Regions from separate parts of the Paenibacillus sp. sg306046 genome, predicted to be linked through region 1. Evidence: riboswitches for the same ligand, from Rfam matches in the RefSeq annotation. Region 1 holds a riboswitch; each other region holds the start of a gene.

The links. A riboswitch is a leader RNA that binds a small molecule or an ion and turns the genes downstream of it on or off. The one in region 1 is predicted to bind thiamine pyrophosphate.
Region 2: linked by a shared signal. The riboswitch ahead of thiM (hydroxyethylthiazole kinase) and the one ahead of AC6ROY_RS11880 (phosphomethylpyrimidine synthase ThiC) in region 1 are both predicted to bind thiamine pyrophosphate.
Region 3: linked by a shared signal. The riboswitch ahead of AC6ROY_RS16515 (ECF transporter S component) and the one ahead of AC6ROY_RS11880 (phosphomethylpyrimidine synthase ThiC) in region 1 are both predicted to bind thiamine pyrophosphate.

What each region holds. Positions count from the first base shown of each region.
Region 1 covers NZ_JCAMRT010000009.1:180,047-186,191, reverse strand. Annotated here, with positions in the region: gene AC6ROY_RS11890 (MarR family winged helix-turn-helix transcriptional regulator) at 1-258, opposite strand, end outside; gene AC6ROY_RS11885 (MFS transporter) at 407-1,783, shown strand; partial or broken gene AC6ROY_RS11880 (phosphomethylpyrimidine synthase ThiC) at 2,329-2,778, opposite strand; TPP riboswitch at 3,181-3,286, opposite strand; gene AC6ROY_RS11875 (helicase C-terminal domain-containing protein) at 3,302-5,842, opposite strand; gene AC6ROY_RS11870 (ABC transporter ATP-binding protein) at 6,046-6,145, opposite strand, start outside.
Region 2 covers NZ_JCAMRT010000017.1:92,658-98,802, forward strand. Annotated here, with positions in the region: gene AC6ROY_RS17640 (hypothetical protein) at 1-181, shown strand, start outside; gene AC6ROY_RS17645 (winged helix-turn-helix transcriptional regulator) at 274-627, opposite strand; gene AC6ROY_RS17650 (DoxX family protein) at 777-1,139, shown strand; gene AC6ROY_RS17655 (SDR family oxidoreductase) at 1,221-2,084, shown strand; gene AC6ROY_RS17660 (GNAT family N-acetyltransferase) at 2,281-3,117, opposite strand; gene thiM (hydroxyethylthiazole kinase) at 3,159-3,974, opposite strand; TPP riboswitch at 4,106-4,219, opposite strand; gene AC6ROY_RS17670 (hypothetical protein) at 4,319-4,639, opposite strand; gene AC6ROY_RS17675 (AraC family transcriptional regulator) at 4,834-5,757, shown strand; gene AC6ROY_RS17680 (alpha-glucosidase/alpha-galactosidase) at 5,872-6,145, shown strand, end outside.
Region 3 covers NZ_JCAMRT010000015.1:124,187-130,331, forward strand. Annotated here, with positions in the region: gene AC6ROY_RS16505 (MFS transporter) at 1-1,196, opposite strand, end outside; gene asd (archaetidylserine decarboxylase) at 1,339-2,139, opposite strand; TPP riboswitch at 2,724-2,829, shown strand; gene AC6ROY_RS16515 (ECF transporter S component) at 2,971-3,552, shown strand; gene AC6ROY_RS16520 (ABC transporter ATP-binding protein) at 3,578-5,308, shown strand; gene AC6ROY_RS16525 (energy-coupling factor transporter transmembrane component T family protein) at 5,315-6,109, shown strand.

The sequences.
Region 1 (6,145 bases):
ATCCTCCTCGGAGCGCACCCGTTCAACCCACCCTTTTTCCTCCACTTTATCAATCAAATTCGAAGCTGCTCCGATCGTAATGCCAAGCGCGGAAGCTACGCAATTGATCTTGAGCATTTCCTTCTCCAGCTTAAATACAAGCGATACAGCTGACGGCGGTATGCCAGCCTCCTGGCTGACAAAGCACAACGTTTGTTTCAGCTTGCTGTCTAGATCGAGCAGACTGCGCCATAGCGAGCTGACCGGATGCTCGGACATCGTGCCTCACCTCACTGATGATCTTATTTTTATTTGTTTACCGTTGACAGCAGAATAACGGATCGGTTATATTTTAGCACAACTACTATTCTAATAATAGTATTTTAATAAAACTAAATGCGCTCACGCGCTAAAGGAGATCGCTTTTATGGAAAAAGACCTTCCCGCCTCCGGCACCTTCCGCGAAAAGCTGGTCATCCGCCTCTGGAGCTTGACCGTGCTGCTGGTCGTCATGAATACGACGATGTTTAATGTGGCGCTGCCTACCGTCGCGCATGATCTGAATCTGACGCCGACAACGGCTTCGTGGATCGTGACGGGCTATTCGATTTGCTTTGCCATCGCGTCCATTGCCTATAGCCGGCTATCTGACTTTCTGCCGATTCGCAAGCTGCTGCTTGTCGGGCTGCTGCTGCTCGGCATCGCGTCGATCATCGGACTGACCGCCAGCAATTTCTACCTGCTGCTCGCAGCTCGGCTGCTGCAGGCGCTGGGCGCAGCAGCAGCCCCGGGCCTCGGCATCGTGCTGGTCACCCGCTTCGTTCCGCTGGAGCGCCGCGGCCAATCCATGGCCTCCATCATTTCGGCAGCTTCGTTTGGCTTCGGGATCGGCCCGATCGTCGGCGGCGCACTAACCCAATATTTCGGCTATACATCGTTATTTGCGGTCACGTCCCTCGTGCTGCTGGCGCTGCCGTTGTTTCTTCGTCACCTGCCTGCCCAGGAAAGCTCGTCCGTACACTTCGACGTACCGGGCGCTTTGTTCATCGGCGTAGGCGTAACCGGCCTGCTGCTGTACTTGACCGGCCAGACGCTGCCTGCGCTGGCTGCGGGCCTGATCGCCCTGACCGCGTTTTGGCTGCGTATCCACCGGACTTCACATCCGTTCGTTCAGCCGGCTCTGCTGCGCAACCGCACCTATATGAACTTGTCTGCGCTGAATCTACTGGCCTATGTGTTGAACTTTGCCATGCTGTTTCTCATGCCGCTGGTGGTGATCAAGCTGTTCAACCACAGCTCGGTGTTTGCAGGGCTGATGATTTTCCCCGGCGCTATGCTCAGCGCGCTGCTCTCGCCGTTCATCGGCCGGGCGATCGACCGCGCTGGCAACGTGAAGGTGATCATCGGCGGCTTTTCCACCCTTGCGGCGGCTATGCTTGCCTTTGTCCTGCTAGGCGTTCAATCGCCTTATGGCCTGATGGTGTCGTATATGGTGATGAGCGTCTCCTTCTCTGCCGCAGGCTCCGGAGTGTCCAATGAAATTTCCCGAACCCTGCATAAAGATGAGATCGGCAGCGGCCTCGGCATGCTGCAGCTGACGCAGTTTTTCGGCGGCGCGCTTGGCGTCGCATTAACCGGAGCCAGCCTCGTCTGGCAAACGAACCGGCCGTTGGCCTCCGCTTATGAAGCCGAATTTTGGGGCATGCTGGCCGTAGCCGTTCTGGCCCTGCTGCTCGCCCTCCGGTATGTACGGGCGAAAAAAGCAGCAGCCGGCGGCATGAGCCCGATGCCCGAGCAGGCTTGATGTGTGGCGGCCGGGCGAGCCTGACTCGCGCGTAGACGACACAGTGACACAGCGTACTTCGTGCTGTGTGGCTTGTCAGACGCTTGGCAGGTTTGACACTGACACGAAGTCACATCTAGCATCCTTCGCTCACTTAAATTTCTCGCATCCATACACGCCCGGAACAACAAGACTCAACACCGCTAACTTGCAAGTGCCGCATAACGTAATAGTTCCATCCTACAGATGGCTTACGTTATGCGGCACTTGTTTAATTCCGCACGCAGAAAAAACTGCTTGGCTAATAAGTATGATATTTCAGAGGGCAGGAATGTCCCCTGAGAGAGGACGTTTACAGAACTTTGTCTTTTAAAAGGCGGACATAAGGGGACATGATCACGATCTACGTATAGCCGAGCTAGAAATCCATATCTAGCAGTATATAACCCATCAACATCTAGATCTGGACATGTGAGCAACAGGAGAACTGACGAAGCAATGTCCACTGAGCAAAAGACACATGTCTACTGGATATGGACATACACGAGACAAGGAGCCCGACTCCACAGCTCCGCAAATTGCGCAGCGTCATTTGCATCGGCGATCGAGCCGGAACGAAGCCCGTCACCCAGCGAAAACGAAACGCCGTAAGCTTTCATAATTTCGCAAATTTCCTCGAAATGCGTGTACAGAAAGTTTTCCTTATGATGAGCCAAGCACCAGGCCGCCATAATGGAGCCGCCGCGCGAAACGATGCCCGTCACCCGCTGGGCCGTCAACGGAATATAACGGAGCAGCACGCCCGCATGAATTGTGAAGTAATCCACGCCCTGCTCCGCCTGCTCGATCAGCGTATCGCGGAATACTTCCCAGCTTAACCCCTCCGCCTTGCCGTTCACCTTCTCCAGCGCCTGATAGATCGAAACCGTCCCGACCGGAACCGGGGAGTTTCGAATGATCCATTCGCGTGTCGTATGAACATGCTTCCCCGTCGACAAATCCATAATCGTATCCGCGCATAATGCAGCTGCGACACGTTGCGCCCCGGCTTCGCCCGCCGCGGCCGCGCCGACGCCGGAAATGGCTCCGCCCCCCGCTCAGCCCGCGTTGCCGCCGAACCAAAGCCGTCATCCGCCGGCCTTGTCGAACGCCCTTCGTACGCCTCCGTATCGCCGCGCGGAGCGAGGCCGGAAGCGGAGGATAAGCAGGCAACACCAACGGCTGCGCCCGCCTGCGGCGGACCCGTCTCGTCTGGACATGAACGGCAAGCGGCCGGCAGACAGCCGTCCGGCTGCTGCGCTTGACATTCAAAAAACCGCTCCATCGAAGAAGCGGTTGAAGGTGCAAACATACGCTGACAACAGCATGTCCACTCGGCCAATTACAGCTCCGTTCCCTGGACATCCTTGTTGTGCGATGAACTCACTTTCCCACTTTCCTACGCTGGCATAACCCAGATCAGGTTCAAAGGGACCAAAGCGTAACGCTTTATCTCAGCCATCGACGGCGCCCCTAGTGGATTTCCTAGGTATACTACACTCATTCTATATGTTGGATGACAATGGGCGAAGTTTTCGGCACCCCCGTCTTTCTGCCGGGCAGCAGCTCGCGGACAAGCTTCAGCGGCTTCCACTCCTCCGGCAGCAGCCGCTGGTAAGCCTGTTGTCGGTAACGGTCGTCGATCAGCAGCAGCGCACCATAATCATGCTCCGTCCGAATCAGCCGTCCCCCCGCCTGCAGCACCTTGTTGATGCCGGGAATAACATACGCGTAATCGAACCCGTTTTTACCTGTACGATCGAAATACGACTTAATCGCGTCCCGTTCCGGGCCAAGCTGCGGCATTCCGACTCCGACGACCGCCACCCCCGTCAGCCGCTCCCCGGTCAAATCAATACCCTCGGCAAACATACCGCCCAGCACGGCAAATCCAAGCACCGGCTTGTCGCGTCCCGCCTGAAACTCCGCCAGAAAGGCCGCCTGCTCCTCCTCGCTCATCTCGCCATGCTGCACGAGCAGGTGAACGGACGGGCAGCTTTGCTCTGCGAAGCAAGCCAGCACCTCGTTCATATACGCATAAGAAGGAAAAAAAACGAGCCGGTTGCCTGGCTTTTGCTCCCCAATTAACGTATGCAGCGCCTCGGCAATGACGGCCTTCGAAGCCTCGCGATCTTTATAACGCGTAGACAGCGGCAGCAGTCCGACCGCCAGCTGCTCCTTGCGAAACGGCGACGGAATTGTCACTGCGTAATCATTCGCTTCGCCGCCCAGCATGTCCCGGTAATACCCTAGCGGGGACAAAGTGGCCGAGAACATAATTTGCGACCGGTAGCCTTTGGCCATCTGGCGCAGCAGCGCCGACGGGTCGAGACATAGCAGCTTGAGCCGCACGCCCCCGGACGACCATTCGGTCAGCGTCACGAACCGTTCGTCATACGTATCAAGCACGCGGCTGTACCGCTGACAGGCGAAGTATGTATCCAACAGCAGCTGCCGCAACTCACCCGTACCGGGTCCGGACAACTCCCGCTCCGCCGCCTGAATAAACGACTCCACACATACGCCCAGCTCTTCCGGCGGCTCTCCGTGAACGCAATGCTTGGCTGATGCGCCCGCTGAGCTAACTATTGCTCCTGTGGCTCCGGTCTTTCCCGTGGCTTCCGTTGCTCCGGCCGTCTCGGCTGATCTGGCCGTTAAACCGGTCATCCCACGAGCTCCAGAAGCAGGCAACAGCTCCCGCCCTATACCGTCTGCCGCGGCCCAACCAACCCCTGCATCGGCTGCGGCGCATGCTTTGCGCCAGGCGATAAAACAAGCATTCACCGCCTTGGCGGCCTCGTATACCGCGGCGTTTACACCTTTGTACGCACGCTGCAGCGCCAGAAACGGCGCCTTCGTCAGCTCCGCCGAATACATGTCCCGGCCGCGGTCCACCAAATTATGCGCTTCATCGACAAGCAGCACGGCTTGCCGCTTCTGCTCCTCCGATTGGCGCTTGAGATAAACGCGCGGATCATAAATGTAATTGTAATCGCACAGCACGGCATCGGCCGTATAGGCGGCGTCCAGCGACAGCTCAAACGGGCAAACCATATGCCTGCGAGCGTATCGCTCCACCGTTTCCCGCGTGATCAATGTCTCATGGGTCAGCAGATCAAGCAGCGCAGCCTGCACCCGGTCATAATGACCGTCGGCAAATGGACAAAATTCCTTGTCACAGCGCGTTTCCTCCTGAAAGCAAATCTTGTCCTTCGCCGTCAGCGTAACGGACCGCAGGCGTAAGCCTCCCGCCTTTAACAGCGCGAGCGCTTCCTCTGCCGCCGTACGGGTCAACGTTTTCGCCGATAAATAAAATACGCGCTGGAGCAACCCTTCGCCGATCGCCTTCACGGCCGGGAACAGCGTGGACATCGTTTTACCCGTTCCGGTCGGGGCGCGGGCAAATAAACGACTGTCCTGCGCAATCGCCGTGTACACCGCGCCCGCAAATTTCCGCTGCCCGCTCCGGTAGGCGGGAAACGGAAACGCCAGCTGCTTGATGCTCGCATCCCGCTGCTGCACATGATCAAGCTGCAGCCGGGCATACGGCGCATAAGCCTCAGCATACCGCTGCAGCTCCGCAGCCAGCGCTTCGATGTCCGCTTCCCGCTCGAAGCGGAGCTGCTCCCCGGTCCCCGTCTGCACGTAAACGAGCCGCAGCCGCATGACTGTCAAGCCTTCACGCACCGCGTACAAATACGCGTAGCAAGCCGCTTGAGCCCAGTGGACCGGATGGGAATTTTCCGTCAGTCGGCTCAAGTCGCCCGAGGTAGACTTGATCTCTTCAATAATAGCCTGCTCTCCTGCGAAGCGCAGCCCGTCGCAGCGCCCCTCCAGCCGGAACGTCAGCTCGCCGTGCTCCACCGTTCCGTCCAGATGCACCTCCTTGCGGTCCGGTTGTTCATACGTTTGCTGAATAGCCTGATGCGCCTTCGTCCCCTCAGCCAGCGTCGTCATCGTACGAAACCCGGCTTCGATGCTGCCGCTCATATAAGCGTACTCAACAAAGGCTCTGACCGAAATGCCGACCTCCGTCGTCATCGTATTCACCTGCCCGCCCAAAACATACGTTCGTTGCCGTTTAGTATATCATGCGCCGCACAAGATTACGACGACCCTTCTCGCCTGCGCAACCTATATTCCGGGCCAAGACAGTCGCTCAGCTCGACCCTCCCTCACAAAACGCCCTGCCTTCGCTCTCTCCCGGCTGCTACGGGCCCTGCCTACGTACGCTCCTCTGTGCGCTACACTGCAGGCCGACTCGCGCTGAACTGGCTTTCGTACAGATCCGCGTAAAAGCCGCCCGCCGCCAGCAGCTCGTCATGGGTACCCTGCTCGATGACT
Region 2 (6,145 bases), on a different contig from region 1:
CCGCCGGACGCGTTCAGCTACTGCGAGAGGCGAGCAGCTCTTGACCCCGACTGGCCGACCGGCCAAAGCAGGCTCCTCCGCCTCGGTACACACCCTCAAGCCGCCGAAGCGAACAGCCAGAAAAACCGCTGTACGCAAAAAAGGCCCTGCCGTTTGGCTGAGCCCGCAAGTAACCAGATAAGTGGGGAGTGCTGACTGAAGGTTAAATCAAAAAGGATCGCAGCAGCCGCCGTTTCAGGTGGAGCCTGCGATCCTTTTTGCCCGATTTTCGAGCTAGTCACGTGCTTCAACGGCTTGTTCTTCCCCATACAGCTCATGCAAATGCTGCACATGCGCCAGGCCCCATTCATTCATCGCCTGCAGGAGCGGAGCAATTTTCATTCCGTATGCCGTAATGGAATATTCAACCTTGGGGGGAATTTGCGGATAAATTTGACGATACACAATTCCATGGTATTCCAATTCCCTTAATTGCGCTGTCAGCATCTTTTTCGTGATGCCTGGGATTGCCTTCTGCAGCTCGCTGAATCTCAACGTCCCCCTCGAAAACAAATGAAACATGATGACAGGCTTCCATTTTCCAATCAGGATTCCTAACGCAGTTTCAACTTTACAGTTTTCAGCCATTTGAACCACTCCTGTGGAATTGTTGCTTGAGCTTCGCAAGGTATCCTTTTGTATACCAGGTTTAATTGAAGTGCCTACTTCCGGTAAATGCTCCTTGCGGTTATTATAACTCTGTAACTAACAAAACTTCAAGGAGGACATGCATCATCATGAAATGGGCTGTTCGCATTTTGCAAGGCTTGCTGGGAGTCGGCTTCCTCCTGTTTGGCTTTATGAAGTTAAGCGGAAATCCGATGCAGGTTCAAGCATTTAATGAAATCTACGGGTACGGCACTGGCTTCATGTATGTAGTTGGCGCGATTGAGGTGCTTGCTGCGGTGTTATTAGTAGTAGGCTTCTGGAACCCTAAGCTGGTGCTGGCCAGCAGCGGAGCCTTGGCGCTTGTGATGGCCGGAGCTGTATTTACGCATCTGAAAGCCGGACAAGGGTTTGGCGTTGCCGCTATGCCTCTAGTGCTGCTCCTGTTAAGCTTGATTGTGTTTTTGGGGAAAAGGAAGGTCATGAAAGCCTAGACGATTTGCTGCCGCAGCACTGGCCGCTTACGTATGTGCAGGATCAACCTATCCATTCATATTCAAACGGAGGGATTTCCTATGAAATTACTGGTCACTGGAGCAACAGGACATCTGGGGTCGCTGGTCGTTGAAGCGTTGTTGAAAAAAGTAGCGCCGGAACAAATTGCGGTCAGTGTACGCGATCCGAAAAAGGCCGAGCAGCTGAGCGCAAAAGGCATTGATGTGCGTTACGCGAATTTTAATGAGTATGAGTCCATGGTTTCGGCGTTCAGCGGAATTGACCGACTGTTGATCATCTCAACAGATGATATGCCCAATCGTAGAAAACAGCAAGCTGACGCTGTTCGTGCGGCCCAGCAAGCGAACGTGGGCTTCATTGCGTACACCAGCGCGCCAAACGCAGCGGAAAGCAAGCTGGCGCTTGCCCCGGATCATCGCGAGACGGAACAGGCGATCCGGCATTCAGGGATTCCGTATTCCATTCTTCGCAACAACTGGTACTTGGAAAATGAAATCGCAACCTTCCAGGCTGTACTGAACGGTGCGCCATGGAGCATCGCCTCGGGCACAGGCCGGGCCGGGTGGGCTGCTCGCCGCGATTATGCCGAAGCAGCCGCAGCTGTGCTTGCCGGGCCAGGGCACGAAAATAAAATCTATGAATTGTCCGGTCCGCTCATCACTCAAGAAGAGCTGGCAGCAAGCTTTGCCCAAGCGGTCCAGCGCGATATTCAGGTTGTACATCTGGATGAGGAAGCATACGGCGGCATGTTGAGAGGAGCAGGACTGCCTGAGCCTGTCATTGCTCTGCTGGTTGCCATCCAGGGCGGCATACGTGACGGCGAGCTGGATATCCCAAGCGATGATCTGGAGACATTGCTGGGACGCCCCGTCACTCCGGTCCAGGAAGCCATCGCTCAAATCGTGAATGGATTTTCCCAGTAATAGCAGTCATTCTAACGCTCCCAGGCAAGCAGCTTGCCGGCTTCTTAGCTAGCAGAACACAGTAGATAAAAATCAAGGGTGTTACGTAATAGCTCAGGCTACTGCGTAACACCCTTAATTTTCATGTTTATGAAAACAGAGTCAAGAAAGCCCGCCTTTGGAACGCAGTCGCACGCTCCTTCTTGCAAGGGCATGCCTACAACTGCTTGCTGCGGTAGTGATGTCGGCCTAGCGCCGTAAACCCCAGCTTGCTGTACAGGCTCCTCGCAGGCGCATTGTCCTGCAATACCTGCAAGTACAGCCGCTGCGCTCCCTGCTGCAGCGACCAGTCCGCCAGCTTGCGGAGCAGTTGTCCCGCCATGCCTTTCCGGCGGTGCCGGGCGGCTACGATGACATTGCTGACGCCGGTGTACCCGCGTTCGCTGACGACCGTCGCCAGCGCCGCTGTTTCTCCTTCGTTCATAACGCGGACAAACGCCTTGACCGGACCAATCGCCGAAAAAATATGACGATACGCAGGCAGCCGCTCTTCGCCAAACCCTTCCAGCCGCAAAAAATCGGCCAGCCACTGCTCGTCAGCTTCGTCGGCGAACTCGTAATCAAACCGGCTGTCAAGCACGACAGAGCGAACAACGGCGTCCGCCTCACCTGTCATCAGCAAGCAGGGCATCTCCCGTACATACCCCGCCTCCGCCAGCAGTGCATCCAAACCGGCAGGCGAAGCGTCGCTGACATAAAAGCAGACCGGCAAGCCGCGCCGCCGGTAAAAGTCTTCGAGGTCCGCAAGCCAATCTGCGCAAGCCGGCAGCGGTCCAATCGAGTGGACACTGTTCGCCCGTCTGGTCGTGCCATACGTAGCACGCAGCCTCCAGCCTCCATACAACTGCTGCGTGAAGGCAGGCCAAGCGTTGGCTGCAAGCTCCTCCACCTGGACCAGCTCGGCCAAAAAGGGATGCAGCCGTTCAGGTTGCTTCGTTTCCATCATTTCCGTATCGCTTCGCGTCAGCTCAGCTCCATTGTCCGGCTGTTCCATTCGATTCCCCACTGGCTTTCTAGTACGTTCCATCCGCGTTCCTATTCTTCCATCAGCTTGATCCTTGCACGGTTCGCCAAATCCTCGCCCGTCGTCGTGTGCAGCCGGTTCAACAGCTCCGTCTGGAACGTACCCGGATGGCTGCTGCCGGAAATTTCGACTGCAAGCTCAGCGGCTACACCGTAGAAGGCAAGCGCAGTCGTCGCCGCGGCAACCAGGTCACGCTCGACCGCGGCAAAAGCGCCGATTATACTCGTCAGCAGGCACCCCGTACCCGTCACGGCTGTCAGCAGCGGCGTGCCGTTGCTGATCCGGTACGTCACGCTTCCATCACTTACATAATCATCCGCACCGGTGACAACAACAACAGCACCCAGTTGGCGTGCCGCCTTTCGCGCCAGCCCGGCTGCCTGATCGCCAGCCGCCTCGCCGGCATCAACGCCCTTGATCTGCACCTGCTCGCCAAGCACATTGGCAATTTCCGCCGCATTGCCGCGAAGTATGGAAACTTTGATTTTCTGCAAAATACGGCGCGATACCTCAGTCCGGTACGCAGTCGCTCCCGCGCCGACCGGATCGAAAATAACCGGGACGCCATGCGCGTTGGCCGAACGTCCGGCAATCAGAATCGACTCGACGATGCTTTGATCCAGCGTCCCGATATTGACAACCAGCGCCCCCGCAATTTTGGCCATATCAGCCACCTCTTCATGCGCATAAGCCATCACCGGCGAAGCGCCAAGCGCCAGCAGCCCGTTAGCCGTAAAGTTTGTGACTACGACATTCGTAATATTGTGGACGAGCGGTCTTTGCGCCCTTACCCGTTGCAGCATGTCGATTCTTGCTTCGATTTCCATTCTGGTAGTCCCCCTTGAATTTAGGCAGTAGCCATGTGGTTGTCCATGTGTCATCCGGTGAAAGTCCTATTCGGACACCTGACTTCGCGCCTGGTCGCAGCTTGAAAAAAAACACACTCCGCCCTAAGCAAAGTGTGTTTCCCGCACTCTCCCTACGCTGGCATGATCCAACAGGTTCAAATGGTTAACGGCAGCTTCAGCCGTACTCTCAGCCCGATTTCCCCCGGACTCCCATGGTTCTATTCATTTCCTTTAATAATAGCGATTGCGACAAGTCCGGTCAAGGCAGCATTTTTTTAGGCTTCTGGCAAATCTGCGAGGCGAAGGTACGCTGCAGCTGTCCTTTATTGGGCTTTTCTAAGCATTTCCAGCTTGAGGCGATCTTCGCCCTGCAGTCTGGCCAGAGCAGCCACTTCTTCCTTCGTTGCGCAGCTTTCCAGCTTGACATGAACAAGCTCCAGCATGCCAATGACATCTTCGTTCTGGTTGGCTTCAATGCGGTCCAGCTGCTGCCTGACCTCGGACATTTCCTGCTTCAATCCGGCGACGTCCTGCTTTAACGTTGAGACATCCTGCTTCAGCTCTGCGACATCCTGCTTTAAGCCTGCAAAATCATGGACAAGGGTGGAAAGTAACGCTTCGATACGATTTAATGAATCAGACATCGGCTGCCTCCTATGGATCATCAAAACAAGCAACAGGTAACTAAAAGCCCGATGCTAAATCACGCGCGTAGCTTCTCCTCTCATTCTACCATTTCACCGAAAATTGCCAAGCCTATTTTTCGAAGACGACTTGTGCTTTATCCCGATATTTTGCATCATTAGGGAGAACCTCTACAACTCCACCGCAGATGGGAGTGACGGTCTTGCAGCATTCAGCTTTATTTCATGCCGACCCGCTTCAGGATGATTTTCATCCGCATGTATCCGCTTACTATTTCAAGCAATGGGATGGATTCGAGATGCCCTTTCACCGGCATCCCGATACCGAAATTATGTATATCATTTCCGGCCACTGCCGGGTCGATCTGCAGAGCGGAGACGGCATTGAAGCCGTTTCGCTCAAAAAAGGCGAATTTATTATGCTAAATGCCTGCATCTTGCATCGGTTGATGATCGAAGCCGGCACATCCTGCCGGATGCTGAACGTCGAAATCCGGTTTAACCGCTGCCAGCCCGGAGACCTTTTCCCTTCGATTCGGGTGCTTGCGGCCCAGGATGAGCTGCTGCGCGGTCTGCTGCACACGGCTAAAACCCATCTGGTGCTGCGTGACCCCGATGACATGTATCATCTCTTGAAGGGGTTGGTGCTGGAGCTGGATGGAGGTCCGAAAAGCAGCAAGCTGCTGATCCGCCTGCAGATCGCGGAGCTGCTGATCCGAATCGCGCGGCTGCACCGCAGCACGGAGGATAGTCTGCACCCGCAAGCCGATTATTATGTCCGGCAGGCCACCGAATACATCCATCATAACTATGACCGGGACATACAAGTCAAGGACATCGCCGCCGCCGTCAACCTGCATCCGGGTTATTTGCACCGGATTTTCCGGGCGCACACCAGCCAATCGCCGATGGGCTACCTAACCAAGCTGCGGATGGAAAAAGCAAAAATGCTGCTGCGTACCGACATTCCCATTTTGGACGTAGCTGATTATGTCGGTGTGGGAAGTCGGCAATATTTTCATTCTTTATTCAAAAAACAGACCGGCCTGACTCCGACCGAGTTTCGTAAATCCATCCGCGCCGAAGCGTATCGCCAGGAACCAAGTGAGGATTTTTGACAGTACCGCTCCACGCTGGTCACGATCTTAGTAACCTGAGCTGCCGCCGCCCTGCTACAATCAGCTTGTGAACAGCCAAATCGACTCAGTTCCAGGAAAATGGAGGATTTTGATATGTCATTTAAGGTTGCTTTTATCGGGGCAGGCAGTATCGGATTTACACGGGGCATTTTGCGGGATCTGCTGACCGTGCCGGAATTTAAAAATATTGAAGTTGCATTTACAGACATCAATGAGCACAATCTCGATATGGTCGCTCAGCTCTGCCGCCGGGATATCGCGGAAAATGGGTTATCAGTGCCCATCCACGCGACAACCGACCGTCGGGAAGCTCTGCGCGGCGCGAAATACATTTTGTGTACGATTCGTGTAGGCGGGCTGGAAGCTT
Region 3 (6,145 bases), on a different contig from region 1:
AGTCCGATCAGCGGCAGGAAGCTGACCCAGTTCATCACCTTATGCACGGTATACGTATCCGCCAGGCTGCCGAGCGCAACGGCGCCAAGCGCGCCGAGGCCGAAGGCCAGACCGGTGATCAGCCCGGATACGGTGCCGATTTTGCCCGGAATCAGCTCCTGGGCGTACACGACGGTCACGGAGAAGCTGGATAAGATAATAAAGCCGTTGATCAGCAAAATGACGTAAGCCCACCAGGCATTGGCGTAAGGCAGCACCATCGCAAGCGGGGCTGAGCCAAGCATCGAGAAGAAAATGACGTTGCGGCGGCCGAATTTGTCCGACAGCGGCCCGCCCATAAAGGTTCCGACCGCTCCGGCGGCGGCAAACAGGAAGATGTACACCTGGGCATGCTCCAGCGGCAAGCCAAACTTCTCCATCAGCTCAAACGGGAAGTAGATCGTGATGCCTGCATGGTACCAGGAACGCGCGAAGACGAGAAAAATGAGCATATACACGGCGAAGCGCAGCTGGCGCTTGCGGCGCGGATCAACAATCCGGGAGCCGCTGGACCGGGACGCCGGCGGATTGGCGGCCATGTACCCGCTGTACCAGCGGGAAATATACAGCTGCACAGCGATGGCAATTGCGGCTACCGCAGTAAACCAGATGGCGCCAAGCTGTCCAAGCGGGGCAAAGACAAGCGCTGTCATGATCGAAGCGAGCGATTGCCCGGAGTTGCCGCCGACCTGGAAAATCGACTGGGCGAGCCCGCGACGGTTGCCGCCCGCCATATAGGCGACTCGGGAGCCTTCCGGGTGGAAGATCGCCGACCCGATGCCGATCAGCAGGACGGAGAGCAGCACAAGCCAATACGTTGGAGCAAGCGACAGCCCCAGTACGCCAACGAAGGTAAAGCACATGCCGATCGGCAGCATATAAGGACGAGGCTTTCGGTCGGAATACAAGCCGACAAGCGGCTGCATAACAGAAGCGGTCATATTCAGCGCAAACACAATAATGCCCGACTGCATGTAGCTGAGCCGCATGCTGTCCTTCAGAATCGGCAAAATGGCCGGGATCACCGACTGAATCGTATCGTTAAATAGATGCACAAGGCTGATGGCCAGCAAAATGCGAAAGACGGTCGGCTTCACGCCCGCTTGAGATGTCCGGGATGAAGCCGAGCCGTCTGCTGGCTTGGTAGAAACGTTCATGATGCCTGACTCCCTTCTTGTTCGCCGCCCGGCAGGCGAGCGGGTCCGCCGATGCGGACATTCGGATATGCCGAAAAGGGGACAGGCGATGCTTGTCCCTCGGTTCCGGTTTGGCTGGCGCACGTCCGGCGGCTTCTTAAAATTACGTTCCCGCCGGGTGACGGGTTAGAGTGCCAAGCGCTTCGCCCATTTTTACTTTGCTGCCCACAGAAAGGTCGGAGCGGCTGGCGTAGGTGCCATTTTCCATCAGCAGTACGACGGTGGAGCCAAATTCAAAGTAAGCAAGCTCATCGCCCGCCTGCACCTGATTAGGCAGAGGAGACACGTATTGAATCGAGCTGACGTTCAGCGCGCCAACCTTGACAACCGCAACCTCTCCCGCGCCATGCTGCATATACGTGATCAGCCGCTCATTGCGGCTAAGCACGCGGCGCATATGCTTCAAGCCGAAGTCATTGACCGGATACACCTTGCCGGGTACATGCTCCTTCTCGATAATTTCGCCTGCGACCGGGGTGTGAATGCGGTGGTAGTCGGTCGGGCTTAAATACAGCACATAAAAAAAGCCGTTTTTGTAGTTAATGCGGCGCGGGCTGAAGTTCAGCAGCTCTTCGACGGTGTAGTCCTGCCCCTTCACGTTCAGCATCGTGCCTTCCACGATCTGGCCCATTCCTGTAATCAACGCGTCGACCGGACTGACGATGATGCCCTCCTGCCGGTCAACGGGACGCAGGCCAGGCTTGAGACGCCGGGTAAAAAAGTCATTCAGGGAGCCATAGCCCGCGAGCGGCTTCTCCGCATCCTCGATGCGAATGCCGTATGTTTTGGCGAATTGCGGAATAAACGCGCGGCTGGCGCGGGATTTGGCGAAGGCGCCCGTCAGACGGGATACGCTTTTGCGTGACGAAAGCTCCGTAAGAAGCCGAAAAAACGTTATTTTCATAAGGGTCGGATGTCACCTATTTCTACATGATCATTTAGTGGAAGCCTACCGATTATCTTGACACAGAACGGGGGACAAAGCAACCGCTAAACAACGGCAAAAAAGCGAGAAGGCCCCTCAAAGGAGCCTTCATGGATGACCGGCCTCGGCTTTTCGGCGCAATGCCCTCTTTCTTCTATTTCCTGTACTCCCCGCAGGCGACGCAAGCTGCCAAATTGACCATAATCGGGCTGCAAGCGCCTGACCATTTCGTGCAATGAATCGGCGTACGGCAGCCGGGCTCGCCTTGAATTTGGCTGCAAAACGGGCAGTCGGCTACGATGCTGACGGTAACGGGCAGCGGCTCGTGATCCGGAGCCTCCGGCGTATAAGGCGGCGGTTCGGAACCGGGCCATTTCCTGCCAAACGCCGCATTGCAGATAGCGCTTTCAATAATAAAAATCCCCGCTTTCTCTATAGTTATTCTCCCGTGCTATGATGTATCGTTATCTTAACAGACATGCCACGAGAAGACTAGGGAAATTTGCTAAATGTTACATTAATTTTTTTTTGTATTGACATTTAGCCCATTCATGCTAGTATGTTTATGTCACTAGGGGAGCCTAACCGGCTGAGATTGGATCGACAGATCCTAGACCCTCTGAACCTGATCTGGGTGATGCCAGCGTAGGGAAGTGGAGAACGCAGACGATCTTGAGTCCGTTCACTTGTGCTCACAAGCCGCTTCCGTATGACGGAGGCGGCTTTTTTGCGATCATCCACGCTGGAAGAGAGGGCCGCGATGCTGCGGCGTGATCCCGGACGAACTCGATAAGGGAGTGGAATCAAGTCATGTCAAAAGGGTTAAAGCTGACCGACATTTTGGTCACCATCGTCATTGCCGTTGTGTTCGGCATCATTTACCGGGTATGGGGCGATGTGTACAACGTATTTAAAGTGCCCGGCATCCCGCTGGAGCAGCTGATTTACGGCATGTGGTATATGGCTGCGGCTGTCGCCTTCCTCATCATCCGCAAGCCGGGCGTAGCGGTGCTGGCCGAAGTAGCCGCCGCCTTGTTCGAGATGCTGCTCGGCTCGCATTACAGCGTGTCGTCGCTGACTTACGGCATCGTGCAGGGGCTGTGCGCGGAGCTGACCTTCGCGGCGTTCCGCTACCGCAGCTTCTCGCTGCTTGTAGCCGGTCTGTCAGGTATTGCGGCCGCGATTGGCGCATTGGTTATGGACATCTACGGAAATTACTTGACGGAATATTCGCCGTGGCTGATCGTGCAGTATGTGCTGTACCGGTTCGTCGGCGCGTTCCTGATCTGCGGTACGTTGAGCTATGCCTTGGTGAAGGCGCTGGAGAAGACCGGGGTGACGCAACTGGTGCGCCCGGTCAGTCAGGATGATCTGGATTCGCTTGGTCGGTAAACATAAGGAAAACGGGTGAGGGAGCATGACGCGATTCGCGGATAACAAGACGGGCAGTGAGGCGGACCGCGCTGTCTGGGTAAGCGAGCTGCGGCTCAAATTTCCGGGCAGCAAGGCTTTATGGTTCGACCAACTATCGCTAACGATCCGGCCGGGGGAGAAGGTGCTGCTGCTTGGGCCAAGCGGCTGCGGCAAGTCGACGCTGCTGCAAGTGCTGGCCGGACTTGTTCCCGCTGTGATCGAGCTGCCGATGAAAGCGGCCGGCGTCGGACGGCCCGCCTCCTGGGGGTATTTGTTTCAAGATCCGGATACGCAGTTTTGCATGCCGATTGTGGATGAAGAGCTGGCCTTTGTGCTGGAAAATTTATGTGTTCCCCGCGAGCAGATGCAGGAGCGAATCGGAGCGCTGCTGGCCCAGGTCGGACTGGCCGCTGTTGATCCGCGCACGCCGATTGCTTCGCTGTCCGGAGGGATGAAGCAGAGGCTGGCGATGGCTTCGCTGCTGGCGCTGGAGCCGGACGCCTGGTTTCTGGATGAGCCGTCCTCGCTGCTCGATCCCGAGGGTACCCGTGAGATCTGGGACACGGTCAAGCGGGTAACGGCCGACAAGACGGTCATTATCGTGGAGCACAAGCTGCATGAAGTGATTGATTTCATCGACCGTGTGGTGCTGTTTGATGGAGCGGGCCGCATATTGGCGGATGGCGAGCCGGAGCGGCTGTTCCGTGAGCGGCGCAGCGAGCTGCAAAGCTACGGCATCTGGTATCCCGGCGTGTGGAACGATTATACCGCGGACGGCGTGCAGCTGGGGACCGGGACCGGGCTGCGCCGCCTCCCGGCGACGGCGGGCTTGCCGCTTCCAGCCGCCGGCGGGGAGCCGCTGCTCCGGCTGCAGCAGTTCGCAGGCTACCATGGCAAGGAGCGGAAGCTGGCGGCTGCGGGCGCACAGGTGTGGCCGGGCGACTGGATTGCGGTCATCGGCGAAAACGGCGCTGGCAAAAGCACGCTGCTGTCCTCGCTGATGCAGCTTATTCCGACCGAAGGCGACTATGTGCTCGCGAATCGGCGGGTGAGCGGGCTGGACGATGTCGTACATCAGGCGGCGTATGTGTTTCAAAATCCGGAGCTGCAGTTTATTGGCAGCAGCGTATTCGAGGAAGTGGCGTTTAACTTCCGGCGGGACGGGGAGTCGGCGGAGGCTGTGCTAGCGCAGACCGACGAGCTGCTCGCAGCTTTTGAGCTGAGCGGACAGCGGGAGCTGCATCCGTATCAGCTGTCGCTGGGCCAGAAGCGGCGGCTGTCGGTAGCGGCTGCGACCGTGAAGGCGCAGCGGCTGCTGCTGCTGGATGAGCCGACATTTGGCCAGGATGCGGTGAATACGTTCGCGCTGCTGGAGAAGCTGGAGGCGTGGCGGCAGCGCGGGCTGGCGATTGTGATGGTGACGCATGACATGGACATCGTCAGCCGCTTTGCTACGCGGGTCTGGGAGGTGCGGCAGGGCGAGCTGACGGTTGGGGAGCCGTCAGCTCGTCCGGTCGGCAGCCGGCCCGGCCTGGGCGTTAGTCAGGGCGGTGGGCACAAGAAGGCCGCCGGGGAGCTGAATGATCGCGTTGATCATGCTGGCGAAGGACGGCATCACGGCCGTACAGGTCGCGCCAGCGGCGAGCAGGCTGCGGCCTCAGGGCTGACTGAGACCGCAGCTGCGGATGCCATCGGCCCAGCGCTGGCCGGTACGGCCGACAAGGGAAGGGGCTGAGCATCTATGCTGGAATTGCTGAGCGGCCGCACGACCTGGCTGCATCGGGTCAACCCGAGCTTCAAGCTGCTTGTGTCGATGGGAGCCTTTCTGATGGTGCTGTTCACGCATAACATCAATGTGCTGCTGCACATCACCTGGATGTATACGCTGCTGCTGTTTCTGGCGAGCGGTCAGCCGGCCCGGCGTTTGCTGTGGATGCTGCTGCCGTTTGGACTGATGTTTGTGTCATCGGCTGCCTCGATGATTTTGTTCGGCACCGGCGAGACGACCTGGTACCGGTATGGACTGATCCATATTTCGGAGGAAAGCTTTTACCGCGGGCTGCATCTTGGGCTGAAAACCGTCGATGCGGCACTGGTCGGCTTGCTGTTTGCGCTGACGACGAACCCGGTGCTGCTGTTTTATTCGCTTATGCAGCAGCTGCGGCTGCCTCCGAAATACGCCTACAGCTTCATGGCTGCGATCCGGCTGCTCGGACTGTCGGTAGCCGAATATAAAACCTTGCGCGCCGCCTTTCTGGTGCGCGGGGTGAAGCTGCGGCGGGGCGTCCGCGGCTTTGCCGAGTCGGTGCAGCGCTACGCGATTCCGCTGCTGGCGCAAAGCATCCGCCGCGCCCAGCGCATCGCCGTGGCGATGGAAGCGAAGCGCTTCGCTTCGGCGGCGGCCCGGACCTACTATTACAGGGTCGGCTGGTCGGCGAGCGACGGCTTGCTGGCCGGGCTGCTGCTGGGCATGTGGCTTGGCGCCTGGTGGTTTGCCCACCAGCTCCCGCATCTGGACATCACGGATGTGAGATAGGCGGGCAGCTGGGATATGGGTTTCTAATTAGGAAGG